3 regions of the Tenacibaculum mesophilum genome follow, and region 3 is predicted to be linked to each of the others. Evidence: riboswitches for the same ligand, from Rfam matches in the RefSeq annotation. Region 3 holds a riboswitch; each other region holds the start of a gene.
The links. A riboswitch is a leader RNA that binds a small molecule or an ion and turns the genes downstream of it on or off. The one in region 3 is predicted to bind cobalamin.

Region 1 (10,275 bases), 980 kb from region 3:
AGGAAGTCCAGATACCATAAAAGTAGCTTTATCAGCTAGTTTAGCTATGTGTTGATTTGTCCAGCCTTGTAGTTGTGTAAATTTTCTTCCAGATTCGGAATTGGCATGTAATCCCATACCAATTTCATTAGAAATTATGATAATATTGGCGTCTATTCCAACCAATTTATTGATTTCTTCTTTGGCAATTTCTAACGCCTTTTCAATATCATATTTTGTGTCTACAAAGAAGTTCGTTAACCATAGTGTAACACAATCAACAACGACAGTTTGTTTTTCAGAAATTACGTTACTTAACCATTTTTCTTCTTCAACAGTGGTCCAACGTTCATCTCTATCAGAAATATGTCTGTCAACTCGTTGTTTGAAATCTTCATCCCAAATACGAGAGGTGGCTAGGTAAATAGGGGTGTCAGATAAAGATTCGGCTAGCTTTTGAGCATAGCTACTTTTACCAGAACGTTCACCTCCTGAGATATAATATATCATGAAATCGTATTTTATATTGACACAAAGATTGGAAAGATTTTTAATAAAAAACAAATTAAAATAGAGAACTGTTTATTTTTGCTGAACTAAAACCACGAATTATGACAGTATCTTCTTTTATGCCAGCAGTAACCCAAATGATTTATGACATGGGCTTACAGAACTATTTAAACGGAATTACTTTTGAGTGTCCAGAAGTAGCTTTACAAGAAAAAGAAGTAGCTGTTCGATATAAGTTGGAAGGAAAAGTGTTAACGAGTAAAGAAATAACGGCTATTTTTTCTAAAACCAAGGCAGAAGGAAAGACGTTGTACTATGTTGATGAACCTGTTTTGGAAAGTATCGCACCCGACATTGTTTTTACACAAGATGTATGTGATGTTTGCCAGATAGATACAGAATCTGTGGCAAAATCAGCTTATAAATTACCTAAAGTTCCAGAATTAATATCAATTACTCCCAATTCTTTAGAAGACGTTTTTGAGAATGCGTTAACCATTGCAAAAGCGATGAAGCAGGAAGCGGTAGGAGAGGTATATGTGAGTGGATTGAAAAAACGTATTTATGATATTGTAGATGTGCAACGTGAACATAGAATCCAATCGAAAAGTGTGATGTTATTAGAGTGGATAGACCCGTTGTTTAACTGCGGGCACTGGATTCCTCATCAAATAGGCTATGCTGGAGGAATTGATTTGTTATCGCATCCATCAGGAGATAGTATTGTAATTTCTTGGGATAAAATTGTAAAATACAATCCAGAGGTATTGATTATCGCTCCTTGCGGATACGGAATTGATAGAACTCTTGAAGATATGAAATTTTTAGAAGAAAGAGAAGAGTGGACCTCTTTGAGAGCGGTAAAAAATAAACAAGTGTATATTGCCGACTTTGCCATGTTTACACAATCTTCTGCTGGTACTTTGGTGGAAGGAATTGAATGTTTGGCAAAAATGATTCATCCAGCGTATTATACCCTTCCAGAAAACTTACAAACAAAATTCGCAAATTATCATGATTTGATGGTTGCTAATTTATAAGAATACTATACATTTGCCGTGATTTTTGGTTTTTCTTTAATCATCTTATTAAAGAGAATTAAAAGGGAATTCGGTGTAAAACCGAAGCTGTTCCCGCAACTGTAAGCTATTAAGCTTGTAACAAATACTCAAACCACTGTTTTTTTAATGGGAAGGTATGTTACAAGACGCAAGCCAGGAGACCTGCCAATTATTATAATTTAATTAAAACTTTCGGGATAAAAGTTTAATGTATAATGAAGAAAATAACAATAATATTTATACTGTTTTTTACGATTAATCTTTTTTCTCAAAAAGATACAATAGCTATTAACAAATTAAAAGAGGTAATAGTTAACGGGAAGAGAAATGTAGAAAAAAAACGCATTGCTACAAAAGAATTAAAGATTGGGATAAAAGAACAAACAAAAAACCCTATCAACTTAACAAACCTTCTACGATATAATAGTCCAATAGCTTTTAGAGATTATGGAAATGGAGGTGTGAGTACCGCTCGTTTTAGAGGAACATCGGCTTCAAATACATTGGTGTTATGGAATGGAATACCTATAAATGCTGTAGGAAGCGGACAAACAGATTTTAATTCATTATCTGCAAGTTTGAATGATAATATCATTGTTCAAAGTGGAGGAAATAGTGCTGAATATGGTTCTGGTGCCATTGGTGGTACGGTACACTTGAAAGATGAATTGTTGTTTAAAGAGCATCAAAAATTTCAATTATTTACTTCTTACGGAAGTTACAATACAACGTCTAATTTTTTTAAAAGCTCAGTAGGAACAGATAAGTGGAGTATAAAATTAGCTTCTACGTTTAATTATTCCGATAATGATTACACATATATTGATGAGCGGTATAAAGATGATTATGGAAACCTACTAACTAATGAAAATGGTAATTACAAAAACTACGGAATTAATTTTGTCATAGGTTATAAGTTTACTCCTACAAATACTTTATCGTTTTATTCGACCGCTTACTATGGAAATCGTTTTTTTTCCAACGGTTTCCCAAATCCATCTGCGAGTAGCGAACGAAATGAAGATTTCAATGAACGAAATTTATTACAATGGAAGTATGCGTTTTCGTCACAGTTTAAACAGGAGTTAAACTTAGCCTATCTAACACAAAAGTATAGTTATTATAGGAATAAGGATGTTGAAAATTTTGAATTTGGAAAGTCAAAAAATGTATTTATAAACCACTCTTTAACTTATAGACCATCTAATGTTTTGTCGTTTAATTACAAAACTATTTATGAAAATATAAACGGCAGTAGTTCTGATATAGGTACTGAAATAAGAAATTCAGTTGCTTTTGTAGGAAGTGTTAAATATCAACCTACTGAAAAATTAATAACGAATTTACAAGTTAGAAAAGAAATTAATTCAGATTTTAATGTGCCTCTGTCTTTATTCGTAGGAGGAGAATATAGATTAGCTAATCAATTAAACATCCTAGCCAATTTTTCAACAAATTATCGAGTACCTACTTATAATGAAATGTATTGGCCTGTAGTAGGAAATTTAAACTTAATACCAGAAAATTCAAAACAAGGGGAATTGGGAGCTTCTCTTAAAAATGAAAATATAAATATAACATCTACATTATTTTATATCCATATTAATGATAAAATTCTTTGGTTACCAACAGGTGGCAGCAATTTGTGGAGACCAAGAAATGTAGGTGATGTGGTTAATAAAGGAATTGAAACTTATGTGAGTTTTAAGAAAGAGATAGGAGAACATATAGTTGACTTCTCTTCCAATTATACGTTTACGTTAGCGGAAAATATAGAAACAAGAAAAGTATTACCATTTGCACCAAAGCATTTATTAAATTTTAATGTGGGATATGATTATAAAAGGATGAAAATTTTTATACAAAGTTTATATCAAAGTAGTGTATATACAAACCCAACAAACTCAAAAACTTATTCTGTAAAATCGGTAAATGTTCAAAACTTAGGAGTAACCTTTAAGTTATCTAGAGAACAATCAAAACTTCCAACGATAGGATTCATGCTTAATAATATATTTAATGAAGTGTATTATTTCTCAAATTTGCGTCCTATGCCAGGAACAAATTTTAATATCAATTTAAATTATAAATTTTAAACCAATGAAAATAACAAAACTACTTTTACAACTTTTTTTAATAAGTATAGTACTTATCTCTTGTTCTAGTGAAGATAAAATAGTTGAAGTAATTAGAGACAAATACGATAATGGAGTTATTGTAAGTGGAGAAGGACTTTATGGAAATAAAGATGGATTTATTTCTTACGTGAATAATGAGTTATCTGAGTCACAAAATTTTATTTATGCAGGTAAAAATGGAGCATTGTTAGCAGGATTAATTCAATCAATAGCTTTTTCTGAAACAGATGCTTATATCATTTTAAATGATGCTAATATGATTGTAATTGCAGATAGATATACTTTTAAAAAGAAGGGACAAATTACAACAGGGTTAAACAATCCAAGATATATGACTATTGTAAATGGAAAAGGATATGTTACAAACTGGGGTGATGGTGCAAATGAGAATGATGATTATGTAGCTATTATAGATATTGAAACTAATACTATTGAAGAGAATACAATTTCACTAGCTAATGGTGTAGAGCAAATTGTAAATAAAGGTAATAAATTATATATCTCACATAAAGGAGGTTGGTCATCAAACAACATTGTTTCTGTAGTAGATTTAAATAATAATAATGTAGTATCAACAATAACAGTAAAAGATAATCCTGATGATATGGCTTTTGATGCTACAGGTAATTTAATTGTTTTGTCTGAAGGTAAACCTTTAGAATATGGACCAGCTCCATACTATAAAGCTACTAAAAATACTCCTTCTTCAATTTCTATTATTAATACAACTGATAATACAATAATCAAAGAATTAGCTTTTCCTGAAAATAAAAGGGCTACATATTTAGCATATTCTAATAACAAAATATATTATTATCAAGGAAATACAGATAAAGTTTACGGTATTAAAGAGACAGCAAATGAGTTAGCTGAACAAGGTATTGATGTAGGAGTTATTTATGGAATGAATGTAAGAGATAATCAATTATTTGTTGCTGAATATGAATTTCAAGAAGTAAGTGAGTTAATGGTGTATGATATTAATACTAAGAATAAAATATATTCAACAGAAGTAGGAGTAGGAGCTTCAAAAATTTATTTTAATTAAGTCGTCCCCTAGAAAAGGGAAATATTGCTATGAATAAGCTCACCAATTTGGTGAGCTTGTTTTTTATAAAAACTTTTCTTGTATTTCTTTAGAAGGAACCATACAGGCATTTTTTTTACCAAACCATTTATAGCGATTTTTAGCAATGTAATCGTATACTAAGTTTCTAAAACTCTCTGGAAATATCAAAAAAAATTGCGTTAATTTCCAAACTCCACCAAAAGCATTCATAATTTTTAGCGCAGCTGTAGATTTAATATCATAAGCAACATTTGGCTCGTATAAAATAATAGAATCAACCTTGGAAGTGTCTATCCCTAAATATTGTGTTATTTCTTTTCCTATATCCGATTGAAGAGAAGTAAAAACAAACTGATTTTTAACATCATATTTTATAACTTTTAGCACACTATCGTTGCAAAAATTACAGACACCATCAAATAAAATCACTTTTTTATTACTAGGTAAATTGTTCATATTTAATTTTTTTCAAAAAATTAAGTGTTAACTTGTAACATAAATCAAAATTAAGCGTCTTGTAAGAAAGTAAATAATGATTTAACAATAATTTATTAGTAGATTAGAAGAATTAGTATTTATTTTTTACTTAAAAATTAACTAACACTATGATTCGAATAGAAAATCTTCACAAATCTTATCCTATAGGAAAAGACTCACTTCATGTTTTAAAAGGATTAGATTTACATATAAAAGAAGGCGAATTTGTATCAATTATGGGGTCTTCAGGATCGGGGAAATCTACCTTATTAAATATTGTAGGTTTATTAGATACACATGATGAAGGAAACTACTACTTAAACGGACAGTTGATAGAAAACTTAAATGAAAAGAAAGCTGCAGTATTACGTAATAAGTTTTTAGGATTCGTTTTTCAGTCATTCAATTTGATTTCTTATAAGACAGCTTTAGAAAATGTAGCATTACCATTATACTATAAAGGAGTTGGTAGAAAAGAACGATTAGAAATAGCCTTAGAATATCTTGAAAAAGTAGGGTTAAAAGAATGGGCTAATCACTTACCAAATGAACTTTCTGGAGGTCAAAAGCAACGTGTAGCAATTGCAAGAGCTTTAGCTACCAAGCCAAAAGTTGTATTAGCAGATGAACCAACAGGAGCGTTAGATTCTACAACAACCGATTCGGTAATGGATTTATTAAAAGAAATTAACGATGAAGGTATGACTGTTTTTGTAATTACACACGAAGAAGAAGTAGCAGAACAAACTAATAGAGTTGTTCGGTTAAAAGATGGTGTTATTATTAGCGATGAGTTAACAAAAACAGCAACGAATAAAGCAAAAGCAATTTAATTATGTTTGATTTAGATCGCTGGAGAGAAATATTTCAAAGTATTGGTAAAAATAAGCTGCGTTCGGTTTTATCAGGATTTACGGTAGCTTTTGCAATTTTATTGTTTACACTATTATTTGGAATTGTATCTGGATTACAAAATCAGTTTAAAACAGCTTTTGTAGACGATGCAACCAATGCTATGTTTGTAAGAGTATGGAAAACATCCAAACCTTATAAAGGATTACAAACAGGAAGAAGAATTCAGTTAAAAAATAAAGATTTTGACTACGTTAAAGATGAGTATGAAAACAAAATTCAACATTTAACGGCAAGAATATACAAGAGTGTAAATATTACCTACAAGAACAATCAAAATAACTATCAGTTAAGAGCAGTCCATCCAGATCATCAATTTTTAGAAAAAACAATTATTGATGAAGGAAGGTATATTAACGACTTAGACTTAAAAGACAAATCTAAAGTAATTGTAATTGGTAGACTTGTAAAGCAAGACTTATTTGGAGAAAAACCAGCTTTAGGAAAAAGGGTAAACGTTGATGGAATTTCATATAAAGTAGTCGGAATATTTTCAGATAAAGGAGGAGATAATGAAGAACGATTAACCTACATGCCTGTAACAACAGCACAAAAACTATACGGAAATAACGATTATATCAGTCAAATTAATATAGGGTATAATCCAGATTTAAATTTAGATCAGGCTATTACGTTTGGTAATCGACTAGAAAGAGATTTACGTAAAAAGTTAGACATTCACCCTGATGACCAAAGTGCTTTATCCGTAAGAAATATGGCAGAAGCAAACAAAGGAATCAACCAATTTATGTTTGCGTTGTACTTTATTGTCATATTTGTAGGCTCTGGAACTTTAATAGCAGGAATTATTGGTATTAGTAATATTATGATTTTTGTTATTAAAGAGCGTACAAAAGAATTCGGAATTCGTAAGGCTTTAGGAGCAAAACCTGCATCAATTATTGGTATGGTAATTCAAGAGTCTATTTTAATAACAACCATAGCAGGGTACTTAGGTTTAAGTTTAGGAACCTATATTTTAAGTGCTATTGGAGATAGTTTAGAAAAATACTTTATAAAAGACCCAAGTGTAAGTCCGGGAATTGTAATAGGAGCTACTATTATTTTAATCTTATCAGGATTAATTGCAGGGTATTTACCAGCAAAAAAGGCAGCACAAATTAAACCAATTGTAGCACTAAGAGCAGACTAATTATGAAGTTTTTATTTGATTCAGACACTTGGCAAGAAATTTACGGAAGTATTCGTAAAAATAAATTAAGAACAGGTATTACTATTGTAGGGGTACTATGGGGAATTTTCATATTAGTAGTCTTGTTAGGCGCTGCTCGTGGTATGGAAAATAACTTTAAAAGAATTTTTGGAGATTTTGCTACCAACAGTGTTTTTTTATGGACACAGAGAACAGATACGCCTTTTAAAGGGTTTCAAAAAGGAAGAAGATTTGATTTAACATTTAAAGATATTGAAGTTCTTGAAAAAGAATATAGTAATGAAATAAAGTTATTGGCGCCTAGAAATCAAACTAATGGTACTGTTGTTAAAGATTTTAAATCAGGTGATTTTCAGGTTAGTGGAGATTATCCCGTTTTAGATCGTGTACAAAAGAAGGATTTAATCTACGGAAGATTTCTCAATCAGAATGATATAAAGAACAACTCTAAAGTTTGTGTTATTTCTGAAGATATGTACAAACAACTCTTTGATAAAAAAGAAGTACCTATTGGGCAGTATGTAAAAATTAGTAACGTTAATTACAAAGTTGTAGGTGTATATAAACCTTCAAATACTATAGATATTGATGGAGATACAGCTTACATTCCATTTACAACCTTTCAAAAAGTATACAACACATCTAATAAAGTAGATTGGATGATGATTACAGCTAATGAAGGAGTAGATATCAAGCAGATGGAAAAAGATATTTTGTTAACCTTAAAAAACTTGCATAAAGTACACCCAGAAGATAAAAGAGCTTTTGGAAGTGTAAATTTAGGAGACCAAATAGATAAATTAATGGGCTTTTTAACAGGAATGCAGTTTTTAACATGGTTTGTTGGGATTGCAACCTTAATAGCAGGAGTTTTTGCCATTGGTAACATTTTATTAATTACCGTAAAAGAGCGTACGAAAGAAATTGGAATTAGACGAGCTTTAGGAGCAACTCCAATAAGTATTAAAAGACAAATAGTATTAGAGTCAGTGTTTTTAACCACTGTGGCAGGAATGCTAGGAATTATTTTTGGAGGACTTGTTCTATTCCTATTAGATCTTTTAGTAGGAGGAGGAGACGATCCAACATTAGTAAATCCAACCGTAAATATACCCATAGTAATGCTAGCCTTTTCAATCCTAGTAATTTTAGGAACTTTAATAGGATTAATACCAGCATATATGGCAACAGTAGTAAAACCAATCGAAGCATTAAGAGAAGAATAAAAAAGAAATAATCAATTAATCATGAGCAAAAGAGCAAAAATTATCTTAGGAATAGTAGCACTATTATTTGTAGTCATCCTAATTTGGTTAGGAAAGAAAAATCAAAAAAGTGTGGTAACCTATGAAACAGAGAAACCATTCAGAACTACAATTGTTAAAAAAGCAGTAGCTACAGGAAAAGTTGTTCCTTTAGAAGAAGTTGAAATAAAACCTCAAATAGCAGGAATTATAGATAAAATAGTTGTTGAAGAAGGAGCAATAGTGAAAGCAGGTGATTTGTTAGCAACGGTAAGAGTAGTACCTAACGAACAATCGTTACAAAGTGCCAGAGGAATGATTAACTCTATACAAATTAGACTAAACAATGCAAAAACGCAATATGATAGAAATAAAAACTTATTCGACAAAGGCGTAATTTCTAGTCAAGATTTTGAAGCATCGCAATTATCATACAATCAAGCAAAAAATGACTTAAGAAATGCTCAAAACGATTATCAAATAATTAAGAAAGGGTCTGTAGGTTCTGCCGGAGCTAATACAAATATTAGAGCGACAACCTCTGGTATGGTTGTAGAAATTCCTGTAAAAAAAGGATATCAAGTTATTCAATCAAATAACTTTAATGAAGGTACAACCATAGCAACAATAGCTGATATGGAGAAAATGATTTTTGAAGGTAAAGTAGATGAATCAGAAGTAGGAAAATTAGTAAAAGGATCAAACATTGAAGTTTCATTAGGAGCTATTGAAAATAAAAAGTTCCCTGCAATATTAAACTTTATAGCGCCAAAAGGAACAGAAGAAAATGGTGCTGTACAGTTTAAAATTAAAGCAGATGTAAAACTTGATGATAATTATTTTGTAAGAGCAGGGTACAGTGCAAATGCAGATATAGTATTAGAGAAAAAAGATAGTGTTTTATCTATTAAAGAATCGTTATTACGTTTTGATAAGAAAACAGAAGAGCCTTATGTAGAAATAAAAAAGGGAGATGAGGAGTTTGAAAAGCGTGAGTTAAAACTAGGAGTTTCAGACGGAGTAAATATTGAAGTTTTAGAAGGAGTTACTGCTTCTGATGAAATTAAAATCTGGAACAAAGCATCAAAAGACGATGAGAAAAAAGATTAATAATATTTAAATTATTGATTTACAGTGTTAAAGCAGTTCTTTTAGGAGCTGCTTTTTTACTTTTAAGGAATAAAATAACACACTCATATCTAAAAAGGCGTCATTTAAGGAAGTTAAAACTAAAAAGGCTTTTTTGTTCTAGATATTTGAAGTGCTCAAAGTAAAAATGAGCATTTAATTTAATTTTTTGGGGAAAATTAAATTATTCTTTAAGGGGTAAAAGCAGCTTTTAAAAGCTGCTTTTTTTTTAAGAAATATTATTAACCTTTATAAAAAGGTAACTTCACTACTTTAGCAGGAATTTGTTTTTTACGAACTTGGATAAAAATATCACTATCAACTTTAGAGTTTTCAATAGTAACATATCCTAATCCAATTCCTTTACCTAATGACGGACTCATCGTTCCTGAAGTAACACGACCAATATTGTTTCCATCGGTATCAACAATTTCGTAATCATGACGAGGAACACCACGCTCAGTTAATTCAAATGCAACTAATTTACGAGTAACACCCGCTTCTTTTTGAGCTTTTAAAGCTTCAGCATTTACAAAGTCTTTCGTAAACTTAGTAATCCATCCTAAGCCAGCTTCTAAAGGAG
Region 2 (10,275 bases), 140 kb from region 3:
TCAGAATATGGCAAACCTACTTCTATAAAATCTACTCCACTATTACTTAACTTAGCAATAACTTTTGTAGTATCTTCTAATTTTGGAAAACCTGCGGTAAAAAAAATTGATAATAAATTGTTTTCCTTTTTATTGAATATATGTTGAATTGAGTTCATTTTCTATGGTTTTGTCAGTTCGAGTGATTTTCGACTTTAGGAGGAAATCGTATCGAGAACTTATTACATCTCGATACAAATTTATTCGTTCCTCTCAAATTCACTCGATGTGACATTCTTTTTAACTATTAGCTTAAATGTTTTATATACGTTTCTAAATCTTTATCTCCTCTACCTGATAAATTCACCACAATCACCTGATCTTTTTGTAAATCCATTTTTGGTAATACTGCTAATGCGTGTGCACTTTCTAATGCCGGAATAATTCCTTCTATTTTTGTTAGTTCGTAAGCAGCATCTAGTGCTTCTTTATCCGTAGCATTCATAAATGTTGCTCGTTTTGTTTCATGTAAATAAGCATGTAACGGTCCCACTCCTGGATAATCTAATCCTGCAGAAATAGAATATGGTTCTACAATTTGTCCGTATTCATCTTGCATTAAGATGGTTTTACTCCCATGAATAACTCCTACTTCTCCTAATTGTGACGTTGCTGCACTTTCTCCAGAACTCACTCCTAATCCTGCTGCTTCAACTGCGATTAGTTCCACTTCTTTATCTTCTAAATAATGATAAAAAGCACCTGCTGCATTACTTCCTCCACCTACACAAGCTATAATAATATCAGGATTTTCTTTCCCTGTTTGTTCTTTCAATTGCACTTTCATTTCTTCTGAAATCACTGCTTGCAATCGCGCTACCATATCTGGATACGGATGCGGACCTACCACAGAGCCTATTAAATAATAGGTATCTGGGTGTTGAATCCAATAACGGATGGCTTCATTCGTAGCATCTTTCAAGGTTTTGCTTCCACTAGTTGCTGGTATTACTTTAGCCCCCAACATTTTCATACGGGCTACATTCGGCGCTTGACGTTGAATATCAGTTTCTCCCATGAAAACAACGCATTCTAATCCCATTAAGGCACATACTGTAGCTGTAGCCACTCCATGTTGCCCTGCACCTGTTTCTGCTAAAATTTTAGTTTTTCCTAAATGTTTTGCGATTAGAATTTGACCAATGGTATTGTTTACTTTATGCGCGCCTGTATGATTTAAATCTTCTCTTTTTAAATAAATAGCTGCTCCATACTTTTCTGATAACCTTTTTGCTAAATACAGTGGACTTGGACGACCAACATAGTGTTTTAATAAATCTTTATATTCCTCTTGAAATTCTTCAGATTCTATAATTTTTATATAATTATCTTCTAATTCTTTTACGTTTGGGTATAACAATTCTGGTATAAATGCTCCTCCAAATTGTCCGTAATATCCGTTATTGTCTGGTTGAAATTTCATATAATTTGTTTTAGCTGTTAGCCGTTAGCTTTTTAAACTTTTTTATTTTTTCTACTGATTTTACTCCTGGCTTGGTTTCAAACTTGCTATTCACATCAATTGCATAGCAGTATTGTGATTCTTTTCTTTTAAGAAAGGATTGTAATTCTCCTACTTCTTCTAAGCCTATTCCTCCGCTTAAAAAGTAAGGTTTGGTTGAGTTATAGTTTTGTAAAATTTGCCAATTAAATGTTACTCCGTTTCCTCCGCGCTCTTTACCTTTGGTATCAAACAAAAAATAATCTATTACCTCTTCATAAGGTTTTAATATCTCAAAATTAAATTTGTCTTTGATTCCAAACACCTTAATAATTTCTAGTTTTGGTAAATGTTCCTTTAATTTTCGAATATATTCAACAGGTTCATCTCCATGCAACTGAACCGAATCCAGCTGATATTCTTCAACTAAAGAAACTACAATCTCCAAATACTCATTTACAAAAACACCTACTTTTTTGATTCCTTTAGGTAGTTTCGGAATGATGCCTTCAAAATTTCTTGATGATTTTTCATAGAAAATAAACCCTAAATAATCAGGTTGTAACTCAGCTACTTGCTGAATATTTTCTATAAACTTCATTCCACAAACTTTTAGTTTCATATTATTTATATTTCGTCATTTCGAGTAATTTTCGACTTTGTGAGAAAATTGTATCGAGAAGTACTTGTTCTCGACACTAATTTATTCGTTCCTCATAAATTCACTCGAACTGACATTATCTAATTTGATCGATAAACTCTTGACATGCTTGACCTGGATTTTCTGTTTTCATAAAGTTTTCCCCTATTAAAAAACCATGAAAACCATGTTCTTTTAATCCTGTTATAATCCTTGGATCTGAAATTCCACTTTCTGAAACTTTTACAACTGTATCTGGAATTTGACTTGCTAAATTTATTGAGTGTTCTAAATCAACTTCAAACGTCTTTAAGTTTCTGTTGTTAATTCCTATAATTTTATTATCCAAATCTCCAATTTTATCTAAGTCTTCTTGGGTATGGATTTCATATAAGACTTCTAATCCTAAATCTGTTGCTAATTGACCGTAATTCTTCAATTGTTCGGCTGTCAAACAAGTAGCTATTAACAACACCACATCAGCACCAATTGCTTTAGCTTCTACTATTTGAAACCCATCAACAATAAAATCTTTTCTTAAAATGGGTTTTTGTTGATTAATTACTCGTGCTTCCATCAAATCTGCCATGGTACCTCCAAAAAAAGAAGTATCGGTTAAGATTGATTGTGCTGCTACATTAGCATCTAAATATCCATTCGTTACTTCAGTAATCGTTGCTTTGTCATTGATAATTCCTTTAGAAGGCGATTGACGTTTAAACTCTGCTATAATTCCTGTTGAATAAGGCTCCAACAATGATTTTTTCAAAGAAATTGGTTGTCTTTTAAAATTCGGACTTTCAACCAGCTTTTTAACAGCAACTTCAGCTTTTATTTTTGCTACTTCCTGTTTTTTAAAGGCTATTATTTTATCTAGTATAGTCATTTCAATTATAAATTATGATTTTTTAATTATGAATTACGAATTGTCTTTTGGATACTTCCTATGATTCTAAGTATTTTCTCTGTATCATTTAAAAATGATTATGCTGTATCTTTTGAAAGAAAACTAGTGTCTTTTAACAAACGAATCCAATAATGTGTTTCTCTTGCTTCTTTATATGTTATGGTTAGTTTAGCATAAAAATCTTTTCTGCTCTGACCACCAATTGCTTCTTCTATATTCGCTCCAATTGATGTACCTGAACGTAATAATTGTTTACTTAAAACAAACACCTTTTTCTCTTGTGATAAATGTTTGTACAAGTTCACAACTCTCACAGCAAAATCATAGCTCTTTTCCTGAATAATATTACCCTTCTTCATAATTAACAACTTATAATTCGTAATTACTAATTCGTAATTAATTTATTTAAACATTCTTTCGCTCTTAACCCTAATAACGAATCTTTAGCTTCTTCAAATGCGATTTCAAAACTCTTATTTTTATTAAACGTTTTTAAGGCAAATGCTGCGTTAGTTAATACCACATTATTTTGCTCTTCTGTTCCTTTTCCATTAATAATATTTACGAATATTTCAGCAGCTTCTTTAACGGTATTCCCTCCAAAAATAGCTGATGGAGAAATTTGTTTTTGTCCTAAGTCAGATGGAGAAACTTGTTGCTCTGCCTCTTTTGTAAATAATTTAAAATCTCCTGTTAACGATATTTCGTCGTACCCATCTAATGCATGTACCACACCATAATTTACTTCAGATTGTTGCAACATATAATTGTACACTCTGGCAACCTCTAAATTAAATACGCCCACCAATTGATTTTGTGGACGACTTGGATTTACCAATGGCCCCAACATGTTAAAAAATGTTTTTACTCCTAATTCTCTTCGAATAGGTGCTACAACTTTCATCGCCGGATGAAATAACGGTGCGTGTAAAAAACAAATATTTGCTTCTTCTAACTGACGCTTTAACGTAGTCTCATCATTTGTGAAATTGTATCCTAAAAACTCTAACATATTAGAAGAACCTGATGCAGAAGACACACCATAATTTCCATGTTTTGCAACTTTATGTCCTGTTCCCGCCACAATAAATGAGGTTAATGTTGAAATGTTGAACGTATTTTTTCCATCTCCCCCTGTTCCGCATAAATCAATCGTATTAAAGTCTGATAAATCTACCTTTATCGCTAATTCTAATAAAGCTTCTCTAAACCCTGATAATTCATCAACCGAAACTGGTCGCATTAAAAACACGGTAATGAATGCAGCTATTTGTGAAGCATTGTATTTTTCTTGTGCAATATTTATCAAAACTTCTTTCGATTGTTCCTTGGTCAATCGTTTTTGTTCAAATAGGGTGTTTAGTATTTTTTTCATATCAATAGCTTTAAGCTTTTGGCTTTTGGCTTTCGGCAAAAGCAATAAAATTCTGAATCATTTTTTTTCCGTCTGGAGTTAAAATACTTTCTGGGTGAAACTGTACTGCTTCAATAGCAAATTCTTTATGGCGTAATGCCATAATGCTTCCTTCTTCATCAACTGCTGTTATTTCTAGTTCCTCAGGAAAGTTGTTGTGTGAAGCAATCCAAGAGTGATAACGTGCAGCTTCAAAAGTTTCTGAAATATCTTTAAAGGTAATTGCATTATTTTTAGTCACTTTCATTTCAGTAGCTACTCCATGAAATACATCGTTCAAGTTTTCTAACTTACCTCCAAAAACTTCCGTTATTGCTTGCAAACCCAAACACACTCCAAAAATTGGAATTTTACCTGCATAGGTTTTTATAGTTTCCTTTAAAATACCTGCTTCATCAGGAATACCTGGTCCTGGTGACAGAATAATAGCATCGTATTTTTTAATTTCATCTACTGAAATTTCATCGTTACGATACACATCTGGCAACTTTCCTGTTATATCCTCCACATAATGTACCAAATTATAGGTAAATGAGTCGTAATTATCTAATATTAATATCTTCATATTTATAGTATTGAGTATTGAGGTTTGAGTAATAATAAAACATGTATATCCTACATGTAAATACAAACATCTCAATTCTAATTTTATATTTCTTCTGCTAACACCAATGCTTTTTTAAGTGCTGCTAACTTATTATTTACTTCTTGTAGTTCGTTTTCTTCTTTAGAATTAATTACAATTCCTGCACCTGCTTGGTAAAACAAAGTATTATTTTTACTTACAAAAGAACGAATTGCTATGGCTTGATTTACATTTCCGTTCAGTCCAATAAAACCAACACATCCTCCATAAAATCCACGGGTTTGATTTTCGTATGTATCTATCAATTCCATGGCTTTGTATTTTGGTGCTCCACTTAATGTTCCTGCTGGAAATGTATCTCCAACAATTTCTATTGGGTTTCCTGTAATTTTACCTGTTACTGTTGATACCAAGTGAATTACATGACTAAAATATTGAACCTCTTTATAGGTTTCAACTGTTACATTGGTTGCATGTTTACTTAAATCATTTCTCGCTAAATCAACCAACATTACATGTTCTGCATTTTCTTTCGGGTCATTTGCTAACTCTTTCGCCAACTCTCTATCTTTTTCATCATCACCTGTTCTTCTAAAGGTTCCTGCAATTGGATTAATAATAGCCTGACCTTCATTTATCTTAATTTGTGCTTCTGGCGAAGACCCCATCAATTTAAAGCTTCCGTAGTCAAAATAAAATAAATATGGAGAAGGGTTTATAGAGCGTAATGCTCTGTACACATTAAATTCATCTCCTTTAAATTTTTGTTGAAATTGACGTGATAAAACCAACTGAAAAACATCTCCCCTTTTACAATGTTCCTTTGCTTTTGTTACACTTTGCTTAAATTCCTCATCCGTGATATTCGAAGTTTCTTCTCCTTGAAAAGCAAAGTCGTATTTAGCAAAAGATTGAGAATTTACCAAGTTTTCAATTTCTGATAATCGAGATTCTTCTCCTTCTGGTATATTTTCTATCAAAATCATTTCATTTTTAAAATGATTGATTGCTACAATAAATCGGAAAAAGCTATACTGTAATACTGGAATTTCAGAAGGTGCTTTATCTGATTTTAACTGAATTGTTTCAAAGTATTGAACCGCATCAAAAGTTGTATAACCATACAATCCATTAAATGATTTTATTTCCTCTGAACAATTTATCGAAATAACATTGCTATACGCATCAAACTTCTCATAAAAATTTCTTTGAATAGGCTCTCTTTCTAATTCTTCTTTTCGATACGACAATAACAATTCATCATTTTCTGCCTTGATGGTTATCAAAGGTTCTATACACAAAAACGAATAACTATTTTCTTTACTATGATAATCTGAACTTTCTAACAGCAAACTATTCGCATACTTGTCTCTTGTTCTTAAATACAAGCTAACTGGCGTTATCATATCTGCCAATTGTTTTTTTGCTATTGTTTTAAAGGTAATTTTTTTCATTTTATTTAATATGTAAAAAACAAAAAAGGCTTATCATGAGATAAGCCTTTTCGTTGTATTATAGATATAACAAGATGGTCTCACTAACGTAAGTTATGAGTTTTCCACCACCAGTTATTTAATTGTTGTTTTATCATTATGCTACAAATGTATAAAGTGATTTTGATTTTACAAACTTTTTCGTATTAAAAATAAATAAACAATACTTAATTTACAGAAAAATCTTCTTTAGAGAAGCAAATATCTATTGGCGAGTTACCTATTCCTTTTACAGTTTTAAAAACAGATTTATCTTCATTATAAATAGTAAGTATACTTTTATCTGTATCAAAAAAATCTTCTGCACCTAAAACATATACTTTTCCTGTAATAGGATGCTCTCTTATAACAGTTGTAAGCATTATTCCTTCTGTAGTTGGATTAATAAATTCTTCTGCTTTTTTTGTTTCTGTGTTAAAACGGTGAATCACTCCTGTTGACACTTCTGACCAATAAACATAACTACTTGATTCACTTACAGAAAGCATACTATTCTTATACAAATTCACTCCTGTTAATGTAACCGTTTCATCAATACCATAATCAGTTGCCAAACTTACAAACTTAGCATCTCCAACTCTTTTCTCAGTTCCTATCCAAATTTTATTGTTTTTATCTTTTAAGATTCCTGAAATTACATCATCAAATATTACTGTGGTTTTTATTGACTTATCTTTGATATTTAATACTTTCAACTCTTTATCGTCAGCAATCAATACGTTTTCTCCATCTACCAATACTCCTGATTTTGAAAACAATACTTTTGAAGAAACTCCATCAATCTTATCTTTCACTCCTTCACTTATATTAAAAAACGATAAATCATATGTTCTTCGTCTTCCTCTTCCACCAGTAGAAATGATTACTCCATCAGTTTCTGAGTACATAGCCAAGTACGAAGGACTACTTACCTTAGATGTAGTCACTGCTACTTCTTCTGCAAGATCTTTTAAGTTTAATTTTGTAACAAAATTAGGTCCGTCTTGAGACACTATGAATAAACTATTTTCAAAGTTTGTAAAAGATATTGAATTTTTATTTAGAGACTCATATACATTTGGGGTAAAAACTTGACTTTCATCTAAATGCCCTACCACTGTTTTGTCCCCCTCATAACTTAGTATAAAAGAATTATCATAAATTGGAGTTGGTTCTTGTTTCGTTGAATCACTTGAACATGAAAAAAAAACTGATATTAAACATACCAATACAATACTATAATTACGTATCATTATTATAATTAAATTTAAAGTTTCTGAAAACAAAAAAATACAAACATTATATTTCAAATGTTCTTTACTGCTTCTTCTTTTAACCCGAAAGAAAAGCAATGAATTAAATTTTGGCAGGTCTCCTGACTAACATCTTGCTACTACCTTCCCGTAAAAACAGTGGCGTAAGAAATAACAAGTATCTATAGTTTTAATAGACTAAGTTTACAGTTGCGGGTACAGTTTAGGATTCTCACCTAATTCCCTTTTAATTTTCTTTACAATAAAGAAAAACCGCGGCAAATATATTTTAGTCGTAGGAAAGAAACACTAATTTTACTGTTAAAATTACACTTCCTTCTTTTTCGATAAAAGTAAACTCTCATAATTGTTATAAGAATAATTAAAAAGTAGAATAATAATAGCTTAAAACGCAAATTAAAGTTAATTAAAATATGTTTTTCAACTTTTAAAGTTATAATATATAATCAAAAAAAGCATAATTGTTTAAAAATAAAAACATCATTCAGTTATTTGCATTATAATAAACAATAAAATTAAAATTATGTGTGGAATTGTATGTGCGTTTGATTTAAAACAATCTTCAGATAAATTAAGACCTCAATTATTAGAAATGGCTAAGAAAGTTCGCCATAGAGGTCCAGACTGGAGTGGAATTTATAGCGATGAAAAAACAATTATGGCACATGAGCGACTAGCAATTGTTGATCCTGCCTCTGGACAACAACCTCTATTTAGCCATGACCGTAGATTTGTCTTAGCTGCTAATGGAGAAATATATAATCATAAAGAAATAAGAAAACAACTTAAGGAAAAACATGAGTTTTTAACTAAATCTGATTGTGAGGTTATCTTAGCTTTATACAAAGAAAAGGGAGTTGAGTTTTTAGATGATTTAAACGGGATTTTTGGTTTTGCTGTATACGATTCAATTACAGATGAATATTTAGTAGCTCGTGACCATATGGGAATTATTCCTTTATACATGGGATGGGATAAACACGGAACTTTTTATGTGGCCTCTGAGTTAAAAGCGCTAGAAGGAGTTTGTAACAAAATCGAAATTTTTCCTCCAGGACACTATTATACGCGTGAAGACGGATTACAAAAATGGTATTCTCGTGATTGGATGGAATACGAAGCTGTGAAAGACAATAAGACCTCCATAGATGAAGTTCGCGATGCTTTAGAAGCCGCTGTTCATAGGCAACTAATGAGTGATGTACCTTATGGAGTATTACTTTCTGGTGGATTGGATTCTTCCATCACCTCTGCTATTGCAAAAAAATATGCTGCTAAACGCGTAGAATCTGGTGATAAAGATGCTGCTTGGTATCCGCAATTACATTCATTTTCTATTGGTTTAGAAGGTTCACCTGATTTAGCTGCAGCTAAAAAAGTATCGGAATATATTGATACTATTCATCATGAAATAACCTTTACTATTCAAGAAGGCTTAGACGCAATAAAAGATGTTATTTACAACTTGGAAACTTACGATATTACAACAGTTCGTGCCTCTACTCCAATGTATTTAATGGCACGTGTTATTAAATCTATGGGAATAAAAATGGTCTTATCTGGCGAAGGTGCTGATGAACTTTTTGGAGGATATTTATACTTCCATAAAGCCCCTAATGCAGAAGAATTCCATAAAGAAACTGTACGAAAACTAGATAAATTGTATCAATACGATTGTTTACGCGCCAATAAAAGTTTAATGGCTTGGGGAATTGAAGGTCGTGTACCATTTTTAGATAAAGAATTTATGGATGTAGCAATGCGTATTAACCCAGAAGACAAAATGATTAATGATGAACGTATGGAAAAATGGGTGTTACGTAAAGCTTTTGAGAGCTATTTACCAAAAGAAGTAGCTTGGAGACAAAAAGAACAATTTTCTGACGGAGTTGGCTACAACTGGATTGACACCTTAAAGGAAGTTGTAGAAGCTGCTATTACTGACGAAATGATGGCAAATGCTCCACATCGCTTTCCTACGCAAACACCAAGAGCTAAAGAAGAATACTATTATCGTTCAATATTTGAAGAGCATTTTCCAAGTGAAACTGCTGCTTTAACAGTTCCATCTGTACCTTCAATTGCTTGTAGCACTCCTACTGCACTGGCTTGGGATAAAAGTTTTCAAAACCAAAACGAACCTTCTGGTAGAGCTATCAAAGCTGTACATGAAGACGCTTACTAAGAAAAATTCTTAGTTTTTTTCAAATTTTAGTTGTAAAGAAAACCTCGCTTATTGGCGAGGTTTTTGTTATTCCTTTAAATTTATTTTTTAATTTGGAGCTACATAAAAAGGAGATAAGTTCACCTTTGCATTTCTTCTAGCTCCATAATAATTATAGTAACTCTTATTTTTTTCAATTGTATAAAACGAATCTACATAATCATCATTATTGGCATACCAGCTATCAGGCATCGCTTGAATTATTGCTCCAGCAATCTGACCCAAAACATTAACCCAAGGTTGTGTTGAAACTGTTCCTATAATTTGAAAAACTCCAT
Region 3 (10,275 bases):
GAAAATTTTATAGAACTAGCTAAAAATCATAATTTATACCTACACAGAGTTTGTCGAGTAAAAGGAACTCCTACTACTGAAATCAAACGTAGTTTATTAGAAATGTCCTTTGTAGAGACTACAATCCAAGAAGAAGAGTTGATAATAGAAACAAAAAGGCACCAGTACACTGATGCCTATATTAACCTTACGAAAGATTTTTATTTGAAGATGTAATCTCTTATGAGGGTATACTTTCAAAATTTCTATTTAGTTTTAACTATGTTCTTGTGAGTAATGTAGTTCTTCAGTGCCAGTTTTTATGACAGCAATAGGGGTTTTATTTTCATCAATAGCAACAAAGGTGAATTCACCTTCAATGGCTTTTTCTCTATGTTGAGAGTACATCTGTTCAGTAAAAATTTTAACAGTAACTTTTAAACTTTTGTTACCTATATAACTTACTTTTCCTACTAATTCAATAATAGTTCCAGCAGGGATAGGCTTTTTAAAATCAATTTTATCACTACTTACGGTTACAACTTTTTGCCTGCAGAATCGTGTTGCTGTAATAAAAGCAACTTCGTCCATTAGTTGCATAGCGGTTCCTCCAAAAAGGGTGTCATAATGATTGGTTGTATTTGGAAATACGGCTTTGAAAATACGTGTTTCCGACTTTGTTATTTTTTCTTCTGTGGTCATTTTATATATGTTAGTATAATTAGTGCCTGAAATATTCTTTTCAGGCACTTTATTATTAATTTACAGTTTCTAAGGTGTTAGCATTATAGCTTAAAGAGGCTTCTTTTGAAGCTGAAACCATAGCTATTAAAGCTTTTTCAGTTTCATCCCAATGTCTAGTTTTAAGACCACAATCAGGATTTACCCAAAGACGAGAAGCTGGAATAACTTTTTGTGCTTTTTGTAGTAATTCAACCATTTCTTCTTTTGAAGGAACTCTTGGTGAGTGGATGTCATAAACCCCAGGTCCAATTTCATTCGGATATTTGAAATCTGCAAAAGCGTTTAACAACTCCATTTGAGAGCGAGAACATTCAATAGTAATTACATCGGCATCCATCTCAGCAATGCTTTGAATAATGTCGTTAAACTCTGAATAACACATATGTGTATGTATTTGTGTAGCGTCATTTACACCACAAGAAGAAATTTTAAAAGCTTCAATAGCCCATTTTAGATAATCATTCCACCCTGATTTTCGTAATGGTAAACCTTCTCTTATAGCAGGCTCATCAATTTGAATAATTCTAATACCAGCATTTTCTAGGTCTCTAACTTCATCACGTATAGCCAGTGCAATTTGTTGGCAAGTAATGCTACGAGGTTGATCGTCACGCACAAACGACCATTGTAAAATAGTAACAGGGCCTGTAAGCATTCCTTTAACCCATTTGTCAGTTAAAGATTGTGCATATTGTGACCAATAAACAGTCATTGGGTGTGGTCTGTGTACATCCCCATAAATAATAGGAGGTTTTACACAACGACTACCATAACTTTGAACCCAACCTTTTTTAGTAAATGTAACTCCGGCAAGTTGTTCACCAAAATACTCTACCATATCGTTTCGCTCATACTCACCATGAACTAATACATCTAACCCTATTTTTTCTTGCCATTGAATGGTTTTTTGAGTTTCTTCTTTTAGCAAATACTTGTAATCTTCACTACTTAAGATACCTTTTTTAAATTGAGCTCTCCAGCTTCTTACTTCTTTAGTTTGAGGGAAGGAGCCAATGGTTGTAGTAGGGAATAGCGGTAAATTCAATACTTTTTCTTGTGCTTCTTTACGAATTAAAAAACTATTTTTTCTTCTAGAATCTGTTTCGTTAATGGAATCAACACGTAGTTTTACATCGTTATGATGGATTAATGCTGAAGATTTTCTATTGGCAATAGCTTTTTTATTTTCTTCATAAGCATTTAAAATATTTTCATCACTAGTGTTTTCAGATAACTCTTTTAATAAGCTTACTTCGGTAAGTTTTTGTTTAGCAAAAGAAAGCCATTGTTTAATGTCAGTGTCAAGAGAGATCTCTAAATCTAAATCACAAGGAGAATGCAACAAAGAACAAGAAGAAGCAATAAAGGTTTTTTCAGAACCTAACTTATCAGTGACTTTTTTTATTAGCTGTAATGACTTTTCAAAGTCATTTTTCCAAATGTTTCTTCCATCTACAACACCTAACGATAAGATTCTATTTTTAGGAAGAGTATTCAATACATCATCTAGCTGTTCTTCGCAGCGAACTAAGTCGATATGCAATGCGTCTAAAGGAAGTATGTTAGCTAATGAAAGATTGTCTTTTAAACCTTCAAAATAAGTAGTAACTATAAACTTTAGTTTAGGAAACTTTTTTCTAATCTCATTATAGATAAATTGATAGGTTTCTTTGGCTTTTTCACTCAAATCTAATGCTAAAAAAGGTTCGTCAAATTGAATCCATTCTGCACCTTGTGTTTGAAGTTCTTGTAGAATTTCAATATATACAGGGAGTAGTTTTGGGGCTAAATCTAATTTATCAAAACCTTCTTCTTTTTCTTTACCTAAAAGAAGGTAGCTAACCAAACCAATAATTACAGGCTTAGCATTAATCCCTGCTTGTTTAGCTCCGACAAACTCATTAACAATTTTGCTAGAAAATAGTTTGAATTCCTGATTTTTATAAAATTCAGGAACGATATAATGGTAATTGGTGTCAAACCATTTAGTCATTTCCATAGCAGTGATATCAAGATCATCTTTTTGATATCCTCTTGCCATAGCAAAGTAAAGGTCAAGTTCAGAATTTGAAGTTTTTAACATTACTTCATTGTAACGTTTAGGAATAGCTCCAACAGTAAGCGTCATGTCTAACACCTGATCGTAATAAGAAAAATCATTACAAGGAATAAGGTCTATGCCTGCTTCTTGTTGTGTTTTCCAATTTTGTTGACAGATATTTCTTCCTGTTTCAAGAAGTTCCTGTAAACTAGTTTTGCCTGACCAATATTGCTCGCAGGCTTTTTTGAGTTCTCTGTTGCTACCAATACGCGGATAGCCAAGAATGTGCGTTTGCATTTTCTTTTAAACTTTTATAATTAAACATTAATTTTAAAAGCTCTTTTAGATGCTTCGCAATGCTAAAAACGATAAGATGTTTGAGGAAAAATAATGACATACCAAAAAAGCACAGCATTTCATAAAGAAAGTGTGCGTTAAAAATATATCATCGGTATGACCCAAAAGCTTCAAATCGCGAAAGCATTGTCAATATCCGAATAGGCAGGTCTCCTGACTTATAACAGCTTTTATCATCCTTCCCGCTTTTGGCAGTGGATATACTAGGATAAAAACTTTTGGTGTGTTACTTACAGTTGCGCGACAGTTCGTGATTTGCACACGATTCCCTATTAATCTACAGTTAAGTAAAACCTTTTCGGTTGATGAAGTATGTAAAGAACTTATCGGGGTAAATGTATGTATTATTTTTTTAGAACTGGTAATAAAAAAAAGCACCAATAAATTGATGCTTATGTTTGAAAAAGAAAATTTATAATTAATGTTTATTTTTTCCAGTTTTTAAGTTGATCCAAGTATAAATAGCTTTCAACAAATTTTCTATGTTCAGTATTTGTCATAATTTCGAGAAGTTCTAACGCTGAAATATAACTTGCTAAATTTCCGTTTGAAGATAAAAACTTACCGTCTTTAACAAAAGTTACCAAGCTGTCGTTTTGCACTTTTAAATTTGGGTAGTCTTTTTGTAGTTGCTCACCGCCGCCAATCCATGTTACAATTTTATGACCATCTGCTATACCAGATTTACCAATTAAATTAGCTCCAGCACAATTACTAACAGTGTATTGGGTTTCTTGATTTTTTGTTTTTATAAAATCTACAACTTTATTATTATGTACTTGTGCATACATGTCGTAAGCACTTGGTACAAACAAAGCCGTTAGTTTAGGACAGTTTTCAAAAGTATAGTCGGGAACAAAATGCATTCCTTCTTCAGTAGTAATGGGTTTAGCTGTTTCAGCAATAGCTACTACATTAAAAAGTTGTTTGCCATCTTTATCTGCTTTTCCAAATACATCTGACGTTGCTATAACTTCTCCTTGTAAAACCCCATTAAACATTAAAAGTCCAATAGTTGGTAAATTAGGATTAAATGGTTTTAGGTGTTTAGTTAGTGTGTCAGATGGAGATACAACTTGTTCAACTCCTTCTGTTTTTTTATTGGTTTTCGATTTTTCTGAATTACAACCAACAGTAATAATTGTAAAAAGTAGTATTACTACAATGCTTAAATTTTTCATGCGTATTTTATTTAGTATCTCTTTGAGTAGGTTTAATAATCATTCTAAAATATTGGTCTTTGTATATGTAATAGCCTAACCAGTTGTATAGAGTTCTTACTTTATTTTTGAAGTTTACAAGCCCCATAATATGTACAAAAATCCAAATTAACCATGCAACAAAACCTTTTAATGATTGTTTTTGTCCTGGGAAATCTAATACAGCCTTATTTCTTCCAATAATAGCTAATGAACCTTTATCATTATATTGAAAAGTTTTCCAGTTTGTATCTTTTCTAGAAAGGTTTTTAGCTAAGTTTCTAGCTTGTTGTAATGCAGGTTGTGCTAATTGAGGATGCCCTTTAGGATAGCTTTCGTCTCCTAAAATCAAAGCACAGTCACCCAAAGCATAAATGTTATCATATGAGTGTACTAGATTGAACTGATTTGTTTTTAACCTTCTACCAGCACCAAAGTTTTCTTTTGAAAAACCATCAAATGTTTTAGCAGATACACCGGCAGCCCATATAAGGTTTTTAGTATGTATTTCTTCTCCGTTTGATAAATATACAGTTTCACCATCAAAATCATTAACCATGGTGTTCATCGTTAATGTTACTCCGAGTTCACTTAACTTTTTAGAGGTATATTCTTGTGCTCTTTCAGACATAGGAGCTAATACAGAGCTTTGACCATCAATAAGATGAATTTCTCCAAAATCATTTTTATCTAACTCTGGATAATCTTTTATGATAATTGAAGTTTTAATTTCAGATAAAATACCAGAAAGTTCAACCCCAGTAGGACCCGCTCCAGCGATTACAAAAGTTAAACACTTCTTTCTTTCTTCAGGATTGTGAATTCTAGTAGCACGGTCAAATCGAGTTAAAATAACATTTCTAAGTGACAAGGCGTCACTAATAGTTTTCATTGGTAAACTGTACTTTTCAATGTTTTTGTTTCCGAAAAAATTACTTTCTGTACCAGTAGCCATTACTAAGATATCATATGCTATTTCTCCATTACTTACCACTATTTTATTTTCTTCTGGAACAACTTTTTCAAGTGTACCCAGACGAAAACGAGCATTTTTAAATTTTCTTAAAATTTTTCTGAATGGATAACTAATTGCAGAAGGTTCCATAAAACCTGTGGATACTTGGTAGATTAAAGGAGGAAAGAAATTATAGTTATTACTATCTACTAAAATAATTTGATAATTTTCAGAATTTCCTAACCCTTTTATAAGTTCTAACCCAGCAAAACCGCCGCCAACAACGACAATTTTTTTCATGTTTTTCATAATGCTATTATGCCCTTAAATTAATATAAATGCAAAGGTAGTTAAGTATGTTTTAGTAAAAAATAAACTAACTTAAGAATAGCTATTTTCTTTTAATTTCACTTAAATATTCAGGAGTTAATCCTAAAAAACTAGCTAATAAATATTGGGGTACTCGTTGTACAAAATCAGGGAAGTCTTTTCTAAATCTAAAAAAGATATCTTCTTTAGAGTAACTGTTAATGTATTTTAAACGCATTAAAGCAGCTCCGTATGCGGTTTCATATATACTTCTAAAATATTTTTCTAATAAGGGAAACTTATTTAATAACTCGTTATATTTTGAAAAGGAGATTGACAAAATTTCAGAGTTTTCAACTGTTTCTATGGTAAAGTTAGCATGTTTTTGGTTCCGAAAAGCTAAAAAGTCAGTTAACCACCAATTTTCTAGAGCAAACTGTGTAGTTTTTTTGTAGCCCAAACTATCAATAAAATATAAATGTAAGCAACCTTTGGTAACAAAAAATAGTTTATTACAACGTTTATTTGTGAGTAATAAAATTTCTTTTTTTTTGTAGGATTGACAATCAAAAAAAGAAAGTATTTCCGTTAATTTTTCTTCAGAAAGATTTGTGTAATTTTTAATATGATTTTTTAAAATGCTTTTACCCATATCTTAGTTTAGTATTTAAAGGTAAAAATACCAACTTTATAGAGATTCCTTTTATTTTTAAAAGAAAAAGGCACCAAATAAATTGATGCCTTTTGTGTTCGTTTTGGAAGACTTTATCCTTTTATACTCTCAGGGTTATAGCCTAAATACGGAACTTCTTTTTCAACAAAAGTAATTCCGTAATCTTCTAATTCTTTTAAAATTGGTTCGTACACCTCTTCGTTAATCGGTAATTGAACTCCAGGAGTTGTGATGTCACCGTTTAAAATACGTACCGTAGCCATAGCTACAGGTAAGCCAACAGTTTTTGCCATAGCAGTATAGGTTTGATCATCACCTTTAATAACCATACTACTTTCTATTTGATGATTTTCCTCCTTGTATTGATACCCAAAAATATGATGCATTACAATCATATCTTTATCCTCAGCTTCAAGAGTCCAAGAATCCATCAATATTTTTTGTAAAATTTCAGCAGGGGTAGCGTTTTTTAAGCCTACTTTTTTGTTCGGATTGAAGATGTCTAACTCTACAAATTTATCCCACATTAAATCATCTTGATCAATCTTTGCATACGAACGGAATTTTAATTCAACAGAATCTGAAGGAGAATAGGCTAAGAAAAGGTTAGTGAAATCACGATAGCTCATGTTTTCAGAATCTTCAATAGTGTAAGTGTCATCAGTCATTCCTAACTGGACAAAAACATTCCAAGCACGAGAAAAACCAACTTTACGAATAGTTCCACGATACATGGTTTTAATATCTTCTAAACCATAAATACTTCTATACTTTAAAGAATCACGGTTTGCATACGCTTCAAATCTTCCACTGCCATTAATAGTTAAAAATTCAGTTCTTCTAAATAATTTTTGATATGGAATATACTTATAGGTTCCTTCTTGAATAAACATTGAAGCTCCACCTTGACCAGCTAATACTACATTTCTTGGGTTCCAAGTAAATTTATAATTCCATAAGTTGGTATCGCTTTCAGGAGCTACTAATCCACCACAAAAAGATTCAAATAATAGCATTTTTCCTCCTTGTTCTTTTATACGATCAATAACTTGCATAGCACTCATGTGGTCAATTCCTGGATCCAGACCAATTTCGTTCATAAATACTAAACCTTTAGCTTTAGCTTCTTCATCTAAAGCTTTCATTTCATCAGAAATATAAGACGCAGTAACCATGTGTTTTCCATAAGTAATACAATCTTTAGCTACTTCAATATGAAAACGAGCAGGTAACATTGAAATAACAATGTCAGCTTTTTGAATTGCATTTGAGCGCTCCTCAGCATTAAAAACATCTAGCTGTATTGCTGTAGCACTTGAATGATTGTGAATTTTAGATTGAGCGCTTTCTAACGAAACATCACCAATAGTTATATGTAGGTTTTCTTGTGAAGATTTATCCAATAAATATTTTATAAGTGAAGAGCTCGATCTACCAGCACCAATAATCAATATATTTCTCATTTATAATTATTTTTGTTGTGTATAAAATTTGAGGCGACAATATCGCTAAAAAAGTTTAAATTTAAACAAAAATTAAAATAATGTATAAAAATTTAACAATAGCTGCAGTCTTGGGAATGATTGCTGTGATTTTAGGTGCCTTCGGAGCTCATGCTTTAAAAACAAGATTAACACCAGAAGCTTTAGAGAGTTTTGAAACCGCTGTACGCTATCAGTTTTTTCATGTGTTTTTATTACTTTTTGTAAATATGTTTACTGAGCTTACTAACAAAGAAAAAAACAGAATTAGTTATTTTTTAATAGCTGGGATTTTATTGTTTTCTGGGTCTATATATTTAATTTACTTAGCGAATGTTCCTGCAAAAGCAATTTGGTTTGTAACGCCGTTAGGAGGAGTGTTATTAATCGTTGGTTGGAGCCTTTTAGCATATAGCTTTTTTAAAAAAGTTATTAAAGGTTAAAGTTGATAAAATCATTTAATGATATAGCTGTTTAATCAAAAAGAACTATTTTTGTCCAAAATTAAACACAACTAAAATCTTTTAAGATGACAAATCTTGATACGAAAACGATATCGTTAGATAACTTAGGCATAAAAGACGCTACGGTTCGTTATCAATTAACTTCAGACGAGTTACACGACATCACTATTGAAAAAGAACAAGGAGTAGAAACCAGTTTTGGAGCATTAGCTGTTAAAACAGGTGAGTTCACAGGACGTTCTCCAATGGATCGTTTTATTGTTAAAGACGATATAACTAAAGACCAAGTTTGGTGGGGAGATATTAATATTCCTTTCGATTCAGAAAAATTTGACAAGCTATACGATAAAGTAACTAATTATTTATCTAACAAAGAAGTATTTGTACGTGATAGTTATGCATGTGCAGACGAAGATTATAAATTAAATATTCGTGTTGTAAATGAATACCCTTGGAGTAACATGTTTGCGCACAATATGTTTTTACGTCCTACCGCAGAGGAGTTAAAAAACTTTTCTCCAGAGTGGACAGTAGTAAACGCTCCAGGTTTTATGGCAGATCCTGAAGTGGATGGAACACGCCAACACAACTTTGCTATTTTAAACTTTACTAGAAAAGTAGCGTTAATTGGTGGTACAGGATACACAGGGGAAATTAAAAAAGGAATTTTCTCTGCATTAAACTTTATTTTACCTGTATTCAAAAACACGTTACCAATGCATTGTTCTGCAAACGTTGGTAAAGATGGTGATACAGCTATTTTCTTTGGATTATCAGGAACAGGTAAAACGACCTTATCTACCGATCCAAACCGTAGTTTAATTGGTGATGACGAGCATGGTTGGACTGCTGAAAACACAATCTTTAACTTTGAAGGAGGATGTTATGCAAAAGTAATTGACTTATCTCAAGAGAAAGAGCCAGAAATTTACGGAGCAATTAAAAGAGGAGCGATCCTTGAAAACATTGTGATGGATGATAAAGGAAATGTAGATTTTCATGATACATCAATTACACAAAATACTCGTGTAAGTTATCCTATTTATCACATTGAAAATATTCAAAAACCATCTAAAGGTGCAAACCCAAAGAATATTTTCTTCTTAACAGCAGATGCTTTTGGAGTACTGCCTCCAATCTCTAAATTAACACCAGGGCAGGCAGCATATCACTTTATTTCTGGGTACACAGCAAAAGTAGCAGGTACAGAGGCTGGAATTAACGAACCATTACCAAGTTTCTCAGCTTGTTTTGGAGCTCCATTTATGCCATTACACCCAACGCGTTACGCTGAAATGTTAAGTAAGAAAATGCAAGAAGCAGGTGTAAACGTTTGGTTAATTAATACTGGATGGACAGGTGGTGCTTACGGTACTGGTAGCAGAATGAAATTAAAGTATACTCGTGCTATGATTACAGAAGCTTTAGAAGGTAATTTAGAAAATGTTGAATTTGTACAACACCCAATTTTTGGATTATCAATGCCAACTACTTGTGAAAATGTTCCTGATGAAGTATTAAATCCAAAGCAAACATGGGCAGACAAAGATGCTTATGATGCAAAAGCTATGGAATTAGCGAATTCATTTAGAAAGAACTTTGCTCAGTTTGAAGAAATGGCAAGCGAGGAAATTATTAAAGGAGGACCAATAGCGTAACCTTAAAAAAAATATACTTATCAAAAAAGCATCCGTTACGGGTGCTTTTTTTGTGAAAAATACTCAGTACTTTAGCAATAAATAAATTTTAGCATGATTGTACAGGGAAATATAGTCGATATTCAAAACAAACGAATATTTAAAGGAGAAGTTGAGGTTAAAGAAGGAAAGATTACACAAATTAGAGCAGTAGAACATACTGTAGAAAACTATATTTTACCTGGATTTGTAGACGCACATATTCATATTGAAAGTTCAATGTTAGTGCCTTCAGAATTTGCTAAAATAGCCGTAACACACGGTACGGTAGCAACGGTGTCTGATCCGCATGAAATAGCCAATGTGCTAGGGGTAAAAGGGGTTGATTTTATGATTGAAAGCGGAAAGAAAGTCCCGTTGAAATTCAATTTTGGAG

Region 1: it holds a riboswitch for cobalamin, as region 3 does, so the genes downstream of both, D6200_RS02995 (TonB-dependent receptor plug domain-containing protein) here and metE (5-methyltetrahydropteroyltriglutamate--homocysteine S-methyltransferase) in region 3, are expected to answer to the same signal.
Region 2: it holds a riboswitch for cobalamin, as region 3 does, so the genes downstream of both, D6200_RS14380 (hypothetical protein) here and metE (5-methyltetrahydropteroyltriglutamate--homocysteine S-methyltransferase) in region 3, are expected to answer to the same signal.

The regions. Positions count from the first base shown of each region.
Region 1 is NZ_CP032544.1:642,111-652,385, forward strand. It holds gene D6200_RS02985 (bifunctional adenosylcobinamide kinase/adenosylcobinamide-phosphate guanylyltransferase) at 1-489, opposite strand, end outside; gene D6200_RS02990 (ABC transporter substrate-binding protein) at 591-1,529, shown strand; cobalamin riboswitch at 1,539-1,734, shown strand; gene D6200_RS02995 (TonB-dependent receptor plug domain-containing protein) at 1,766-3,646, shown strand; gene D6200_RS03000 (YncE family protein) at 3,651-4,736, shown strand; gene D6200_RS03005 (thiol-disulfide oxidoreductase DCC family protein) at 4,800-5,213, opposite strand; gene D6200_RS03010 (ABC transporter ATP-binding protein) at 5,363-6,067, shown strand; gene D6200_RS03015 (ABC transporter permease) at 6,070-7,299, shown strand; gene D6200_RS03020 (ABC transporter permease) at 7,302-8,546, shown strand; gene D6200_RS03025 (efflux RND transporter periplasmic adaptor subunit) at 8,568-9,674, shown strand; gene gcvT (glycine cleavage system aminomethyltransferase GcvT) at 9,935-10,275, opposite strand, start outside.
Region 2 is NZ_CP032544.1:3,149,086-3,159,360, reverse strand. It holds gene trpA (tryptophan synthase subunit alpha) at 1-158, opposite strand, end outside; gene trpB (tryptophan synthase subunit beta) at 287-1,462, opposite strand; gene D6200_RS14410 (phosphoribosylanthranilate isomerase) at 1,473-2,102, opposite strand; gene trpC (indole-3-glycerol phosphate synthase TrpC) at 2,218-3,006, opposite strand; partial or broken gene D6200_RS14400 (four helix bundle protein) at 3,033-3,386, opposite strand; gene trpD (anthranilate phosphoribosyltransferase) at 3,413-4,402, opposite strand; gene D6200_RS14390 (anthranilate synthase component II) at 4,413-5,006, opposite strand; gene D6200_RS14385 (anthranilate synthase component I family protein) at 5,090-6,481, opposite strand; gene D6200_RS14380 (hypothetical protein) at 6,688-7,752, opposite strand; cobalamin riboswitch at 7,848-8,045, opposite strand; gene asnB (asparagine synthase B) at 8,297-9,958, shown strand; gene D6200_RS14370 (DUF3103 family protein) at 10,046-10,275, opposite strand, start outside.
Region 3 is NZ_CP032544.1:3,010,154-3,020,428, forward strand. It holds gene D6200_RS13755 (tRNA1(Val) (adenine(37)-N6)-methyltransferase) at 1-216, shown strand, start outside; gene D6200_RS13760 (acyl-CoA thioesterase) at 256-681, opposite strand; gene metE (5-methyltetrahydropteroyltriglutamate--homocysteine S-methyltransferase) at 737-3,061, opposite strand; cobalamin riboswitch at 3,248-3,434, opposite strand; gene D6200_RS13770 (DJ-1/PfpI family protein) at 3,547-4,302, opposite strand; gene D6200_RS13775 (NAD(P)/FAD-dependent oxidoreductase) at 4,310-5,584, opposite strand; gene D6200_RS13780 (Crp/Fnr family transcriptional regulator) at 5,667-6,236, opposite strand; gene D6200_RS13785 (saccharopine dehydrogenase family protein) at 6,350-7,720, opposite strand; gene D6200_RS13790 (DUF423 domain-containing protein) at 7,801-8,181, shown strand; gene pckA (phosphoenolpyruvate carboxykinase (ATP)) at 8,268-9,860, shown strand; gene ade (adenine deaminase) at 9,954-10,275, shown strand, end outside.